DNA from 3 places in the Pengzhenrongella sp. genome. Region 3 is predicted to be linked to each of the others. Evidence: riboswitches for the same ligand, from Rfam matches in the RefSeq annotation. Region 3 holds a riboswitch; each other region holds the start of a gene.
What was found. Region 3 has a riboswitch for cyclic di-AMP ahead of VIM26_RS14785 (C40 family peptidase). Riboswitches for the same ligand answer to the same signal wherever they lie in the genome.
Positions count from the first base shown of each region.

Region 1: it holds a riboswitch for cyclic di-AMP, as region 3 does, so the genes downstream of both, VIM26_RS22770 (C40 family peptidase) here and VIM26_RS14785 (C40 family peptidase) in region 3, are expected to answer to the same signal.
Region 2: it holds a riboswitch for cyclic di-AMP, as region 3 does, so the genes downstream of both, VIM26_RS19765 (C40 family peptidase) here and VIM26_RS14785 (C40 family peptidase) in region 3, are expected to answer to the same signal.

Region 1 covers NZ_DATCNW010000401.1:23,803-28,076, reverse strand. The annotation lists partial or broken gene VIM26_RS22775 (hypothetical protein) at 1-687, opposite strand, end outside; gene VIM26_RS22770 (C40 family peptidase) at 778-1,524, opposite strand; cyclic di-AMP (ydaO/yuaA leader) riboswitch at 1,526-1,678, opposite strand; gene VIM26_RS22765 (hypothetical protein) at 1,831-2,247, opposite strand; gene VIM26_RS22760 (SPFH domain-containing protein) at 2,383-3,819, shown strand; gene VIM26_RS22755 (hypothetical protein) at 4,223-4,274, shown strand, end outside.
Region 2 covers NZ_DATCNW010000344.1:509-4,782, reverse strand. The annotation lists partial or broken gene VIM26_RS19780 (hypothetical protein) at 1-150, opposite strand, end outside; gene serC (phosphoserine transaminase) at 143-1,240, opposite strand; gene VIM26_RS19770 (metal-dependent transcriptional regulator) at 1,408-2,106, shown strand; cyclic di-AMP (ydaO/yuaA leader) riboswitch at 2,319-2,522, shown strand; gene VIM26_RS19765 (C40 family peptidase) at 2,521-3,303, shown strand; gene VIM26_RS19760 (HNH endonuclease) at 3,521-4,027, shown strand; partial or broken gene VIM26_RS19755 (universal stress protein) at 4,146-4,274, shown strand, end outside.
Region 3 covers NZ_DATCNW010000255.1:4,065-8,338, reverse strand. The annotation lists gene VIM26_RS14790 (heavy metal translocating P-type ATPase) at 1-1,860, shown strand, start outside; gene VIM26_RS14785 (C40 family peptidase) at 2,025-2,777, opposite strand; cyclic di-AMP (ydaO/yuaA leader) riboswitch at 2,779-2,952, opposite strand; gene VIM26_RS14780 (PKD domain-containing protein) at 3,247-4,274, shown strand, end outside.

The DNA of each region.
Region 1 (4,274 bases), on a different contig from region 3:
GGCCTGGAAGAGGTACACCACGTTGCCGAGCACGGTCCAGGCCACGGAACCCGTCACCAGCCACCACACCGCGCCGACCCGCCAGCCCAGCACGCCGAAGGCTCCGACCAGCAGGACGAGGATCAGGAGCGCCGCTGACGGGTAGGCAATTGCGGTGGCGACGTGGGCGATGCTGCCCTTCTTGGGCACCAGCACCTTGTCGAACACCCAGGCGATCGCAACTGCGCCCAGCCCGCAGGACGCGACGAGCCCGTCGAGCCAGGTCGAGGCGTGCCAGTGCGCGACCCGAGCGCGCAGCAACAGGGCGATCGCCACGTACGCGAGGGGATACGGCGCGAGCCAGCCGGCGTCCGCCCAGGACGGGAACGGCCGCGGATCCAGGAACGGCAGCACGGCCGCGGAGTAGAAATTCGCGGCGACTCCCACGACTATCCCGAACCCGAACAGGATCCAGGGCAGGCGACCGGACGGCACCAGCCGCGCTCGGGCAAACATGAGCGAGGCGCTGAGCGCCGAGACCGAGCTCATCAGCACCATGCTCAACGTCGAGCCGGTCATTCGGCTCCCGAGCAGCGGCGAGGAGACGACGACGTTCGCCGCCACGAGCGCCGCCAGCGCCCACAGACCCGCGCGAACAGCCCACCGCCGACCCGCGGGCAGCGTGGTGTGCAGGAAGGAGATCCCCATGGTGGACAGGATCGACAGCAGGGCAGCGAAGTTGAGGCCCTGCGGCCGCGGCGTCCGCCCGACTCGGCTCGAGGGTGGTGCGTGCTGCGGTCAGCCGACCCGAATGAACACGGGGTTGGACTGGTAGATCGCGTGGAAGCGGATGACGTTGCCCGGCGTCGCATCGATGAGCATGTCGCCACCGGCGTACATGGCCACGTGGCCGGGGGTCGTGATCAGGTCGCCCGGCAGGGCGTCCGCACGCGAGACGACCCGGCCCGAGTAGCGCTGCGCCGCGGAGGAGTGCGGCAGGGTGATCCCGAGCTGCGCGTACACGTAGGTGGTGAATCCCGAGCAGTCCATGCCGCTCGGCGAGGACGCGCCCCACACGTATGGCACCCCGAGGTAGCGCTTGGCGATCTCCATGATCCCGCTCCGGCCTGCGCTCGCCGGTGCGGGCGCGCGCTCGACGCTGCGCGAGGCGACCGGCGCGACGCGCGGCTTCGCCCGGGGGTCGGCGACGACCTTGAGCACCGGGACGTCGAAGGTCCACGTGGCGTCCTTCGCGACCGTGACTGCCGGTGCGGTCTCGATCGCGGCGCGCGCGGACGCCGTCAGCCCGGAGGTGTCGATGGACGGGACCCGGGCGGTGCTCTGGGTGACCGGGGCGGACACCGCCGGCGCGGCCACCGCGGGCGCGGCGAGCGCAGACATGATGAGCCCGGATCCGGCGGCGACGACAGCGGTCCGACGACCGACCTGGGCAAGGCTGCCCGACGCGGTCTCGGCGAAGTCGGTCAGGGCTGTGGTGGGACGGCCGACGGCGCGGTGGCGGCCGGTGCTCGGGCTCACGGGCATGGTGACCTCTCCGGTCGCCTGCGGGGTGAGCTGTCGGGTTCGGGCGGGAGTTACGCCCGGCCGGTCGAGGATCTCGACCGGCTTCACCCCAAGGACACCCTCTACGGTGCCCGAAAATACGTGGGTCCCCCGCTCCTACCAGCGAGAACGTCTTGTGCCTTCGGTGGCGGTAGGACTCGGCGGTCCACCTCTGGCGTACCCACGAGATATCCCGGGGACACCCGACCCTAACCCCGGCCGCGCAATGTGCGGACAAATCGTCGATATCGGAGTACATCGCCGCAGGTCACGGCCGACGGATTCGCGTCAACTCCGCGTGAGCCGGCCGAGGTCGGCTCCGTCCTGACCGAGCAGCACGAGCCGGTCGCCGTCGGAGGCCGCTCGGCGGGCGGTCGCGACCCACGAGGGGACCGGCGCACCGGCGCAGCCGATCTCCGTGGAGAAGCCCGAGGTCGTCAGCAGCCGGCCGTGGTCATCCACGGCCCAGCGGCCCTTGCTGGCCTCGTCCGTGACGACCGGCGGCTGGGTGTAGAACTCCGTGACGGAGGTGAGGAACAGGGTGTCGGTCGCGGACCACGAGCCGGAGATCATGCCGCAGTGGCGCCACAGCTGGAACTCCCCGAGGTCGATGCGCAGCCAGGTGTCAGGGGCCTCCCCTGCCGCGTCCGACACCCGCCAGAGGTTCAGGGAGAGGGTCACGACGCCGAGCGGTCGTCTTCGCATGGTTTGCCTCCTCACGTGGAAAAATGTCGCCGGATTGACGTTCCTTGCAGGCATTGCCGCGCCGTCCTGCGGCCTACTATCCGGTGGGCGATCGCCGCACGGGCGCCGCCCTTCGACCAAGGAGCTCGACGGGTCATGGACAGTGGACTGATCATCTGGGTGGGGGTCGCGGTCGTTGCCGTGATCGTCGGCATGGGAATCTTCCGCAGCATGTGGAAGGTCGCCGAGCCGAACGAGGCGCTCATCATCTCCGGGCTCAGGGCCGGCGACCCGGGCAGCGCGCTGGGCTTCAAGGTGGTGACCGGGCGGGGCACGCTCGTGTTCCCCGGCGTCCAGACCGTGCGACGGCTCTCCCTCGACATCAGCGAGGCGGCGCTCGAGGTCACCTGCGTCACCACGCAGGGCATCCAGGTCACCGTGCGCGGCGTCGTCATCTTCAAGGTCGGCGACGACGACGCGTCCATCGCCAATGCGGCACGCCGGTTCCTGGACAACCAGGCGACCATGGTGGCGAAGATCGTCAACGTCTTCGAAGGTCACCTGCGCTCGATCATCGGGTCGCTGACCATGGAGGAGCTCGTCCGCGAGCGTGAGCGGCTCACCCAGGAGACCCGCAACGCGGCCGGGGTCGAGCTGGAGAAGCTGGGGCTGGTGATCGACACCCTGCAGATCAAGGACCTCGAGGACCCGACCGGCTACATCCAGAACCTCGCGAAGCCGCACGCGGCCGCGGTCGAGAGGAACGCCCGGATCGCGCAGGCGCAGGCCAACCAGCAGGCCACCGAGGCCGAGGCGGCCGCGCAGGCGATCCAGGCGGACGCGGTGCGCAAGTCCAAGATCTCCCAGGCGCAGTACCAGGCCGAGGTCGACCAGGCGGCGTCCACGGCCGCGCAGGCCGGGCCGCTGGCCGCCGCCGCGGCGCGCCAGCTCGTCGTCGTGCAGGAGACCGAGGTCGCCAAGCTCGAGGCGGCGCGGCGCGAGCAGCAGCTCGAGGCCGAGGTGCGCCGGCCCGCGGACGCGGCCCGTTACCGCGTGGAGCAGGAGGCGCAGGCGGCCCGGAACGCCGCGATCGCCGAGGCGGAGGCGCGCCGGGCCTCGGTGATCGCTGCCGCGGAGGCGGACGCCGAGAAGGTCCGGCTGAACGGCGTGTCCGAGAAGTCGCGACGCAGCGCGCTCGCCGAGGCCGTGCGGGCCGAGGGTGAGGGGCAGGCCGCGGCGACCAAGGCGGTCGGTGACGCGGAGGCGTCCGCGATCCGGGCCAAGGGCTTCGCCGACGCGGAGGCCATCGAGCGCCGTGCCCAGGCGCTCGCGACCAACTCCGAGGCGGTCGTGATGCAGCAGCTCGCGCAGAACTACCCGGAGATCGTTGCCGCCGCCGCGCAGGCCTTCGCGAACGTCGACAACATGAACGTGCTGAACGGCGCGGAGGGCGTCAACTCGATGCTGATGTCCGTGATCGGTCAGGGAGCAGCCGGCCTGGGCACGATCAAGGAGATCCTCAAGCAGATGCCCGCAGGCGTGCCGGTGGTGCCGCCCGTTCCGGTCAGAGCGGCCAAGCCCGAGAACAACTGAGGTCGCGGCGGTTGGCTCGCGGTCGCCTGGGTGACTGCGAGCGTTCGAGAGCGAAGAACCGTCGGCGTCCGAACCCTGCGGATCGATCCGTCCGTGCGGAGCATGGTGCACAAGTGACCGAAATGACCCACTGGACAGGCAAATCGGTCAACTCCCGTCCCACCAGTCCCATGCTCCGCACCGACGGAAAGTGCGCCCACTGGGTTGGCGCGTCAATCGTGAGTGGGCGGGCTCAGTGCGGCGCTCAGTGCAGCCAGAGTGCAGTGAATAAGGCATTTTGGTGCACTTTCGCTGCACCGAGCCATGCACTGAGATCGAGCGGGCAGTTCGCAGTGCGAATCGGCGCGAGCACGGCTCCATCCAGACGCCTCAAGACGCAGCCAGCGCGGACCGATGAAGCACCATGAGTTCCTCGCAGCTGCGAGACGGGATCGACTGGGCAGCGGTCGAAGCGT
Region 2 (4,274 bases), on a different contig from region 3:
CACGCTCGGGGAGAAGCTGTAGAGCAGCCAGCCCCATGCGACGAAGTGGGCGTACAGCGCGACCGTGACCCGGTCGCGGTGCAGCCGGACGGCGACGATCGGCGCGATCGAGCCGGCGGGCGGCCCGCCCGAGGAGCCCGACTCAGCCAAGGCGGTCGACCACGTGGTCGACGCACGCGGTGAGCGCCTGCACGTCCCCGGGGTCGACGGCGGGGAACATCGCCACGCGCAGCTGGTTGCGGCCGAGCTTGCGGTACGGGTCGATGTCCACGACGCCGTTCGCGCGCAGCACCGCGGACACCGCCGCGGCGTCGATCCGCTCGTCGAGGTCGATCGTGCCGACCACGTTCGAGCGGGCCGCCGGGTCCGCGACGAACGGGGTGGCCCACTCGCGCGCCTGCGCCCAGTCGTACAGGTGGCCCGCGGAGGTCGCGGTCCGCGCAGCGGCCCAGGGCAGGCCGCCGTTGTCTAGCATCCAGGTGAGCTGCTCCGCGAGCAGCACGAGGGTCGCGATCGCCGGGGTGTTCAGCGTCTGGTCCGCGCGCGAGTTCACGATCGCGGTGCTCAGCGACAGGAACTGCGGCACCCAGCGTCCGCTCGTCTCGATCTGCGTCGCGCGCTCGACGGCGGCGGGCGAGAGCAGCGCGAGCCACAGCCCGCCGTCGGACGCGAAGGACTTCTGCGGCGCGAAGTAGTACGCGTCGGTCTCCGCGACATCGACGGCGAGCCCGCCCGCGGCCGACGTCGCGTCCACGACGGTCAGCGCGCCCTGCTCGCTCGAGCCGGGGACGCGGCGCACCGGCGCCATCACCCCGGTCGACGTCTCGTTGTGCGGCCACGCGTACACGTCGACGCCGTCCTGGAGCTCCGGCAGGGCGAGCCCGCCCGGCTCGGCGCGCCGGATCGTCGGATCGGCGAGGAACGGGGCTCGGTGCACGGCTGCGGCGAACTTCGCACCGAACTCCCCGAACGACGCGAACTGGGCGCGGTCCCGCACCAGGCACAGGGACGCGAGGTCCCAGAACGCCGTCGACCCGCCGTTGCCCAGCGCGACCTCGTAGCCGTCGGGCAGCGCGAACAGGTCGGCCAGGTCCCGCCGGATGCGCCCGACGAGCGAGCGCACCGGCGCCTGCCGGTGCGAGGTGCCCAGCAGCGTGCCGCCGACCGCTGCGAGCGCCGCGACCTGGTCGGGTCGTACCTTGCTCGGGCCGGAGCCGAAGCGCCCGTCGCCGGGCAGCATCCCGGCGGGGATGACGATGTCGGGGATCGCGGCGGGGGTCTGGACGGCAGTGGGCTCGGGCACGGCGCGAGCCTAGGCGCTCGCTCGTGACACGGGCCACCAGTGCAGCGTCCATAGCACGTAGCCTGTCGTCAGCGCGTGAATTGACTTACCTGGAGGCAGTTGCCGTGAGTGACCTGATCGACACCACCGAGATGTACCTGCGGACCATCTTCGAGCTGGCTGAGGAAGGCATCGTCCCGCTTCGCGCGCGGATCGCCGAGCGCCTCGGGCACTCCGGCCCGACCGTCTCGCAGACCATCGCCCGCATGGAGCGCGATGGGCTCGTCATCGTCAGCGGCGACCGGCACCTCGAGCTCACCGAGGCCGGGCTGCTCAAGGCGACGCGCGTGATGCGCAAGCACCGCCTCGCCGAGCGCCTGCTCACCGACGTCATCGGGCTGGACTGGGAGTTCGTCCACGAGGAGGCGTGCCGGTGGGAGCACGTGATGAGCGACCGCGTGGAGAAGCGCCTGCTCAACCTGCTCGACCACCCGCACCACTCGCCGTACGGCAACCCGATCCCGGGCCTCGCCGAGCTGGGGGAGGAGCGCGAGCAGGAGGACTTCCTGCACGGCGTCGTGGCGCTCGCCGAGGTCGCGCCGGTGAACGGTGAACCTGCGCGCGCCGTCGTCGCGCGCCTCGGGGAGCCGCTCCAGACGGACATCGAGCTGCTGGTCCGTCTCGAGAGCGCCGGGGTGACGCCGGGCTCGGAGATCTCCGTCGAGCGGGGCCCGAACGTCCTGATCGTCGGCGCGCCGGGCGCGGAGATCTTCCTCGATCTGCCCGACGAGGTTTCCCGCCACATCTTCGTCGTCGCCGGCTGACGCCTGCGTGACCGGGCGGATCTCACCGCTGCGACCTGCGCATTCGTGTGCGTCCGGCGAGCTCGCCGGCCCTTGGGCGTCGGCCCTCGCCCGCCGCCGTGCTATGACGGCGATCGCGCTGTGACATCCGTCACCGTAATCAGAACGTGACATTCGACGGCGGGGTCCAGTACGTTCGACTCGCTCCTCGGATCTCTTGTCCGGTGGAGACCTTGAGCGGAATGCCTAATCCTGCCGCCGCAAGGGGTTCCGTACGACTTCGCCGGCAGGGGCGGGGGACCCAAGTGTGTGGATGCCGGTGACGGTGTCCTTGGGGTGAAGCCGGGTGGACGTCGGTAACGACGGCCGGCCGGCCGGGTGTGTTCCTCCCATCCGAACCCGACAGCTGACCTCGTAGGCGTCTGGAGGCAAGACGTGACGACTGTGAGCCCTGCCCGCCACCGTTCCGCGCACCGACCCGCAACCCCCCTCTCCGATTTCGCCGCAGCAGCCACCGGCTCGCTCAGCATCGTCGGCCGCCGGTCCGCGATCGTCGCGGCGGCCGCGGGCCTGGTCGTGTCGACCATCGCTGCACCGGCCTCCGCCGTGCCCACGACCGAGAAGCCGGCGTCGTCGGTTCCCGCCGTGGACACCTCGGCACTGACCTCCTCGGCCCGCGCCGCGCTCGAGTCCGCGCCGGTCGTCACGGTGGCGAAGGACGCGACCTGGACGTTCGATGCCCCGGCCGTCAAGCTCGTCACCGACCCGCCGCCGCCGCCCAAGGTCGTGCCGCGGGTCGTCAAGGCCGCGTCGCGCTCGAGCGTTCGGACCGCCGCTCCCGAGGCTGCGACCGGAGTGGCGACGTCGGCCGTGCCGCAGTCGGTCTCCGGCAACGCCGTCCTCGAGATCGCCGCCCGCTACGTCGGCGTGCCGTACGTCTCGGGTGGCAAGACGCCGAGCGGCTTCGACTGCTCCGGCTTCACGTCCTACGTGTACGCACAGCTCGGCAAGTCGATCGGCGGCACGTCCTCGGCCCAGCGCTACGCCGGCACCGTCGTGTCCCGCGCCGACGCGCTGCCCGGCGACCTCATCTGGACCTCCGGCCACGTCGCGATCTACGCCGGCGGCAACCAGGAGATCGACGCACCGAAGCCCGGCGGGACGATCCAGTTCCGTGGCATCTGGCAGTCCAACCCCACCTTCATCCGGGTCGCCTGACCGCGGCTGGATCGACGGGCCTCGAGCACAGTCGTGACGCGGACCCCGGCGGCGCGCACCGCGCCCCGGGGTCCTCGTGCGCCCGGATGAGGGCTCCGCGCAGCCCCGGTCGGTAATGACTTGGGCGGTGAGGTTACGCTTGTCGCGCTTGTACCTCCACATTGCGGCCCGCCAGCCAGGCGGGTCCGACGATCAGGTCCTGGAGCTCACCGTGCTGATGCCCGCGGCGCCACCCCGACGGACGTTGCTGCTCAACGCGAGTCTTGAGCCACTGTGCGTGGTGAGCGTGCACCGCGCCGTCGTCCTGGTGCTCAATGGCAAGGCCATGGTGCTCGAGACGGACGGTCGCGTGCTGCACTCCGAGCACTCCGCGGTTCCGCTGCCGCTCGTGATGTGCCTGGTCCGCTACGTGCACGTGCCGCACCGCCGGACCGTCCCCCCGAGCCGGCGCACAGTGCTGCACCGCGACAAGAACCGGTGCGCCTACTGCGGCGGGCTGGCGGACACGGTGGACCACGTGCAGCCGCGCTCGCGCGGTGGCCGGCACGAGTGGACGAACGTCGTCGCGGCGTGCAGCCGATGTAACCACCGCAAGGCGGACCGGCTGCTCGTCGAGCTCGGGTGGGAGTTGCCGTTCGTTCCGCACCCACCGCGCGGGGCAGCCGCGCTGTTCGCGGCCACGGTCCGGACCGACCCGTCGTGGACGGCCTACCTCGTGGCCTGACCTGCAGCGCGAAACACCCTCCCGTCAGGTCAAAGGACCGTGCAGTCCGGGCCAAGTCCGGGGTATTTTCTTACACAGACCTGACCGAAATTGGTCCGGCATGCCGGAAGGAAAGACCATGACGCGCGATGACGTAGTGCTGGTCGGTGTGGACGGCTCCGACGCCAGCCTGCACGCCCTGGACTGGGCGGTCGCCGCGGCGCTGACCCACGGCTTTGCTGTGCAGCTCGTGTGTGCCTACTCCCTT
Region 3 (4,274 bases):
GCCCTGGCCGCGCCGGTCGTGACGTGGGGTGCCTGGCCGTTCCACCGCGCCGCCTGGACCAACCTGCGCCACGGTGCAACCACGATGGACACCCTGATCAGCCTCGGCGTCCTCGCCGCGGTCCTCTGGTCGCTCTACGCCCTGCTGCTCGGCGGTGCCGGTGAGCCCGGCATGACCATGCCGTTCACGCTCGTGCCGTCCCGCGGGACCGGCGCCCCGGAGATCTACCTCGAGGTCGCGTCCGCCGTGACGACCTTCATCCTGACCGGGCGGTTCCTGGAGGCACGCGCCAAGCGCAGCTCCGGTGCGGCCCTGCGAGCCCTGCTCGAGCTCGGAGCGAAGGACGTCGCGGTGCTACGCGGCGGGCTCGAGTCCCGCATCAGCGTCGACGAGCTGGTCGTCGGCGACGAATTCGTGGTGCGGCCCGGGGAGAAGCTCGCGACCGACGGGATCGTCGCCCAGGGCACCAGTGCCGTGGACGCCTCGATGCTGACCGGTGAGTCCGTGCCGGTCGAGGTCGGACCGGGCGACGCCGTCGTCGGGGCGACGACCAACGCCGGCGGCCGGCTCGTGGTGCGCGCGACCCGGGTCGGCGCCGACACCCAGCTCGCGCAGATTGCGCGCCTCGTCGAGGATGCCCAGAACGGCAAGGCCGCCGTGCAGCGGCTCGCCGACCGCGTCTCGGCCGTGTTCGTGCCGATCGTGATCGCGCTCGCCCTGGCGACGCTGGCCGGCTGGCTCGTGTTCGGCCCGAACGCGCAGGCCGCGTTCACCGCCGCGGTCGCCGTCCTGATCATCGCGTGCCCGTGCGCGCTGGGGCTCGCGACGCCGACGGCGCTCATGGTCGGCACCGGCCGTGGCGCCCAGCTCGGCATCCTGATCAAGGGTCCCGAGGTCCTGGAGTCCACCCGCCGGGTCGACACGATCGTGCTCGACAAGACCGGAACCGTGACCACCGGCCGGATGAGCCTCGTCGAGGTCATCGCGGCCGACGGCGTGGCCGAGTCGGAGGTGCTGCGCCTCGCCGGCGCCCTCGAGCATGCCTCCGAGCACCCGATCGCGCGCGCCGTCGCAGAGGGCGCGATCGCGCGCCTCGGCGCACTGCCGCCGGTCGAGTCGTTCGCGAACACCCCTGGCCGGGGCGTCGGGGGAGTGGTCGACACCCACGCCGTCGTCGTGGGGCGGCGGGACTGGCTTGCGCAGGAATGGGCTCAGCGCGCGCCGGCCGAGCTCTTCGACGCTGCGGACGAGGCCGAGCGGTCGGGCCGGAGCCCGGTGTGGGTCGGCTGGGACGGTGAGGTCCGGGGCGTCATCGTCGTCGCGGACACCGTGAAGCCCACCAGCGCCGAGGCCATCGCCGAGCTGCGCCGGCTCGGGCTCCGCCCGGTGCTGCTCACGGGGGACAACGCGCGCGCGGCCGCAGCCGTCGCTGCGCAGGTCGGCATCGAGGCGTCCGACGTCGTCGCCGAGGTCCTGCCGGCCGGCAAGGTCGACGTCGTCCGGCGCCTGCAGGCACAGGGACTCGTCGTGGCCATGGTCGGTGACGGGGTGAACGACGCCGCGGCGCTCGCACAGTCCGACCTCGGGCTGTCGATGGGGTCCGGCACGGACGTGGCCATCGAGGCGAGCGACCTGACGCTGGTCCGGTCCGACCTGCGAGCGGCGGGCGTCGCGATCCGACTCTCCCGCCGCACGCTCGGCACGATCAAGGGCAACCTGTTCTGGGCCTTCGCCTACAACCTCGCAGCGTTGCCGCTCGCCGCGGCCGGCCTGCTCAACCCGATGATCGCGGGCGCCGCGATGGCGTTCTCCTCGGTCTTCGTGGTCACCAACAGCCTGCGCCTGCGCCGCTTCCACTGAGCCCTGCAGGGGTATCGACCAGACGCCAGAAGATCCCTCAACAGAGGAACCCCCCCAAACAGAAAACCCCCGCTAACGTCCGAGCGTTGACGTCCTATAGGACGTCAACGCTCGGACGTTGCGGGGTTGTGCTGTGGTCAAGCGGGTTTAGCGGTCTAGCGGGTCTAGCCGACCCGGATGAAGACCGGGTTGGACTGCCAGATGCCGCGGAACTGGATCGTCGAGCCGGGCTTCGGCGAGTCGATCTGCTGGTCGCCACCGGCGTAGATCGCGATGTGGCCGGGGGAGGAGATCAGGTCACCGGGCCGGGCGTCCGCGCGGGACACCACGGTGCCGGCGCCGGCCTGTGCACTGGCCGTGCGGGGCAGCGTGATGCCGAGCTGGGCGTACACGTAGCCGGTGAAGCCGGAGCAGTCGAAGCCGCTCGGCGTCGTGCCGCCCCAGACGTAGGGCACCCCGACATAGCGGGCGGCGATCTCCAGGACCGCGCTGCCGGAGAAGGCCATCGTGGGGGCAACGGTGCGCACGGACGAGCGCGACGCCGCAGGAGCGACCGGCACCACAGGCTTGGGCGGCGGTGGCGGCGGGTCGGTGACGAGCTTGACGGCCGGGGCGTCGAACGTCCAGGTCGCGTTCTTGGCGACCGTGACCGCGGGCGCGGTCTCGATGGCCGCACGCGCCGAGGAGGTCAGCGCGGAGGTATCGACGGCGGGCACCCGGGGGGAGCTCTCGACTGACGGGGCGGCCGTGGCGGGTGCGGCGAACGCCGAGACGATCAGCCCGGTGGCGGCGGCGACGACGGCGGTCCGACGGCCCGCGAGCGCGAAACCGTCGGTGGCGTTCTCCGCGAGGTCGGAAAGTGGAGTGGCGGGACGGCCGACCGCGCGGTGGCGGGCGGTGTTCAGGCTGACGGGCATAGTGACCTCTCCGGTCGCCTACGGGGTCAGCTGTCGGGTTCGGGCGGGAGTTGCGCCCGGCCGGTCGAAGTTCTCGATCGACTTAACCCCAAGGACACCGTTTCCGGTGCCCGCAGTACGTGGGTCCCCCGCTCCTGCCAGCGAGAAAGTTGTGTGACCTCGGTGGTAGCAGGACTCGGCGGTCCACCTCAGCCGTCCCCAGCGTGGCCCGGGGACGATTGAGGGTAACCGCAATCAGGCGAAAGTCGAAAAACGGGCCCGGACGCCCAGCGCCGCCGGACCGGCGGGGGCTGGCCCGACGACGCCCTTCGAGGCGCCTTTCGGCGGCGCGCACAGGTCTGCGCCCCGAACTTTCGGACCGGGTGAAAACGTGGCGAGGACTGGATCGGATGCCCAGTTTGTCCCCTTATGCTAATTCGAGTCGAGCACCTCGCCGACGAGCGAGGCGGACCCTCTCGGGAGTCGGACCATGGCACAGCGCACCCGATCGCACCGCGGCGCCATCCGCCGGATGGTGGCGAGCCTCGCGGCCGCTGCGCTCCTTGTCGCCGGTCTGACGCTCGCCGGTCCGCCGGTGCCCGCGCGTGCCGACTCGGCGCCGGTTGATCCCGGGACGCCGGCGACGGTGGCGGCGGACGCGTTGCCCACGGTCCAGATCGACGGGGTCGCGTGGTCGCAGGTCGTGGTCGACGGGACGGTCTACGTGGCCGGGCAGTTCACCACGGCGCGGCCCGCGGGCGCCGCCGCGGGGACCTCGACGGTGGCGCGCTCCAACCTGTTGGCGTACGACCTCGCGACCGGCGTCCTGATCGACTCGTGGGCGCCGGTCCTGGACGGGCCGGCGTACGTCATCACGGCGTCCCTGGACGGCACCCGCCTGTACGTCGGTGGTGACTTCACGCACGTGAACGGGTCGCCGCAGAACCGGATCGCGGTGCTCGACCGGGCGACCGGGGTGCGCGTGGCGGGCTTCACCGTCGGCGCGAACGCTGCGGTGCGGGCGATCGTCTCGACGCCGACCACGATCTACTTCGGCGGCAACTTCAACACGGTGGGCGGCGTCACGCACTACCGCCTGGCCGCGATCAGCGCCACGAAGGGCGGGTTGTTGTCCTGGAAGGCGTCCGCGCAGTCGGCGCAGGTCGAGGCGCTGGTGCTGAGCCCGGACAACTCCCGGCTCATCGTGGGCGGGCGCTTCACGACGCTGAACAACGTGGCCGCGCTCGGCTCGGGAGCGGTCTCGACGTCGACCGGGGCGGTGCAGGCCTGGGCCGCGAACGCGGTCATCCAGGACTGGGGCTACGGCGCGGGGATCATGTCCCTGGTGACCGACGGCACGTTGGTCTACGGCTCGGGTTTCGCGTTCATCAAGGACTCCAGCAGCGCCGGGAACCTCGAGGGTGTGTTCGCGGCGGACCCGAACACCGGTGCGATCGTGTGGGTCGAGGACTGCCACGGTGACACGTACTCGGTGTTCGCCAACCCCGGCCAGGACTC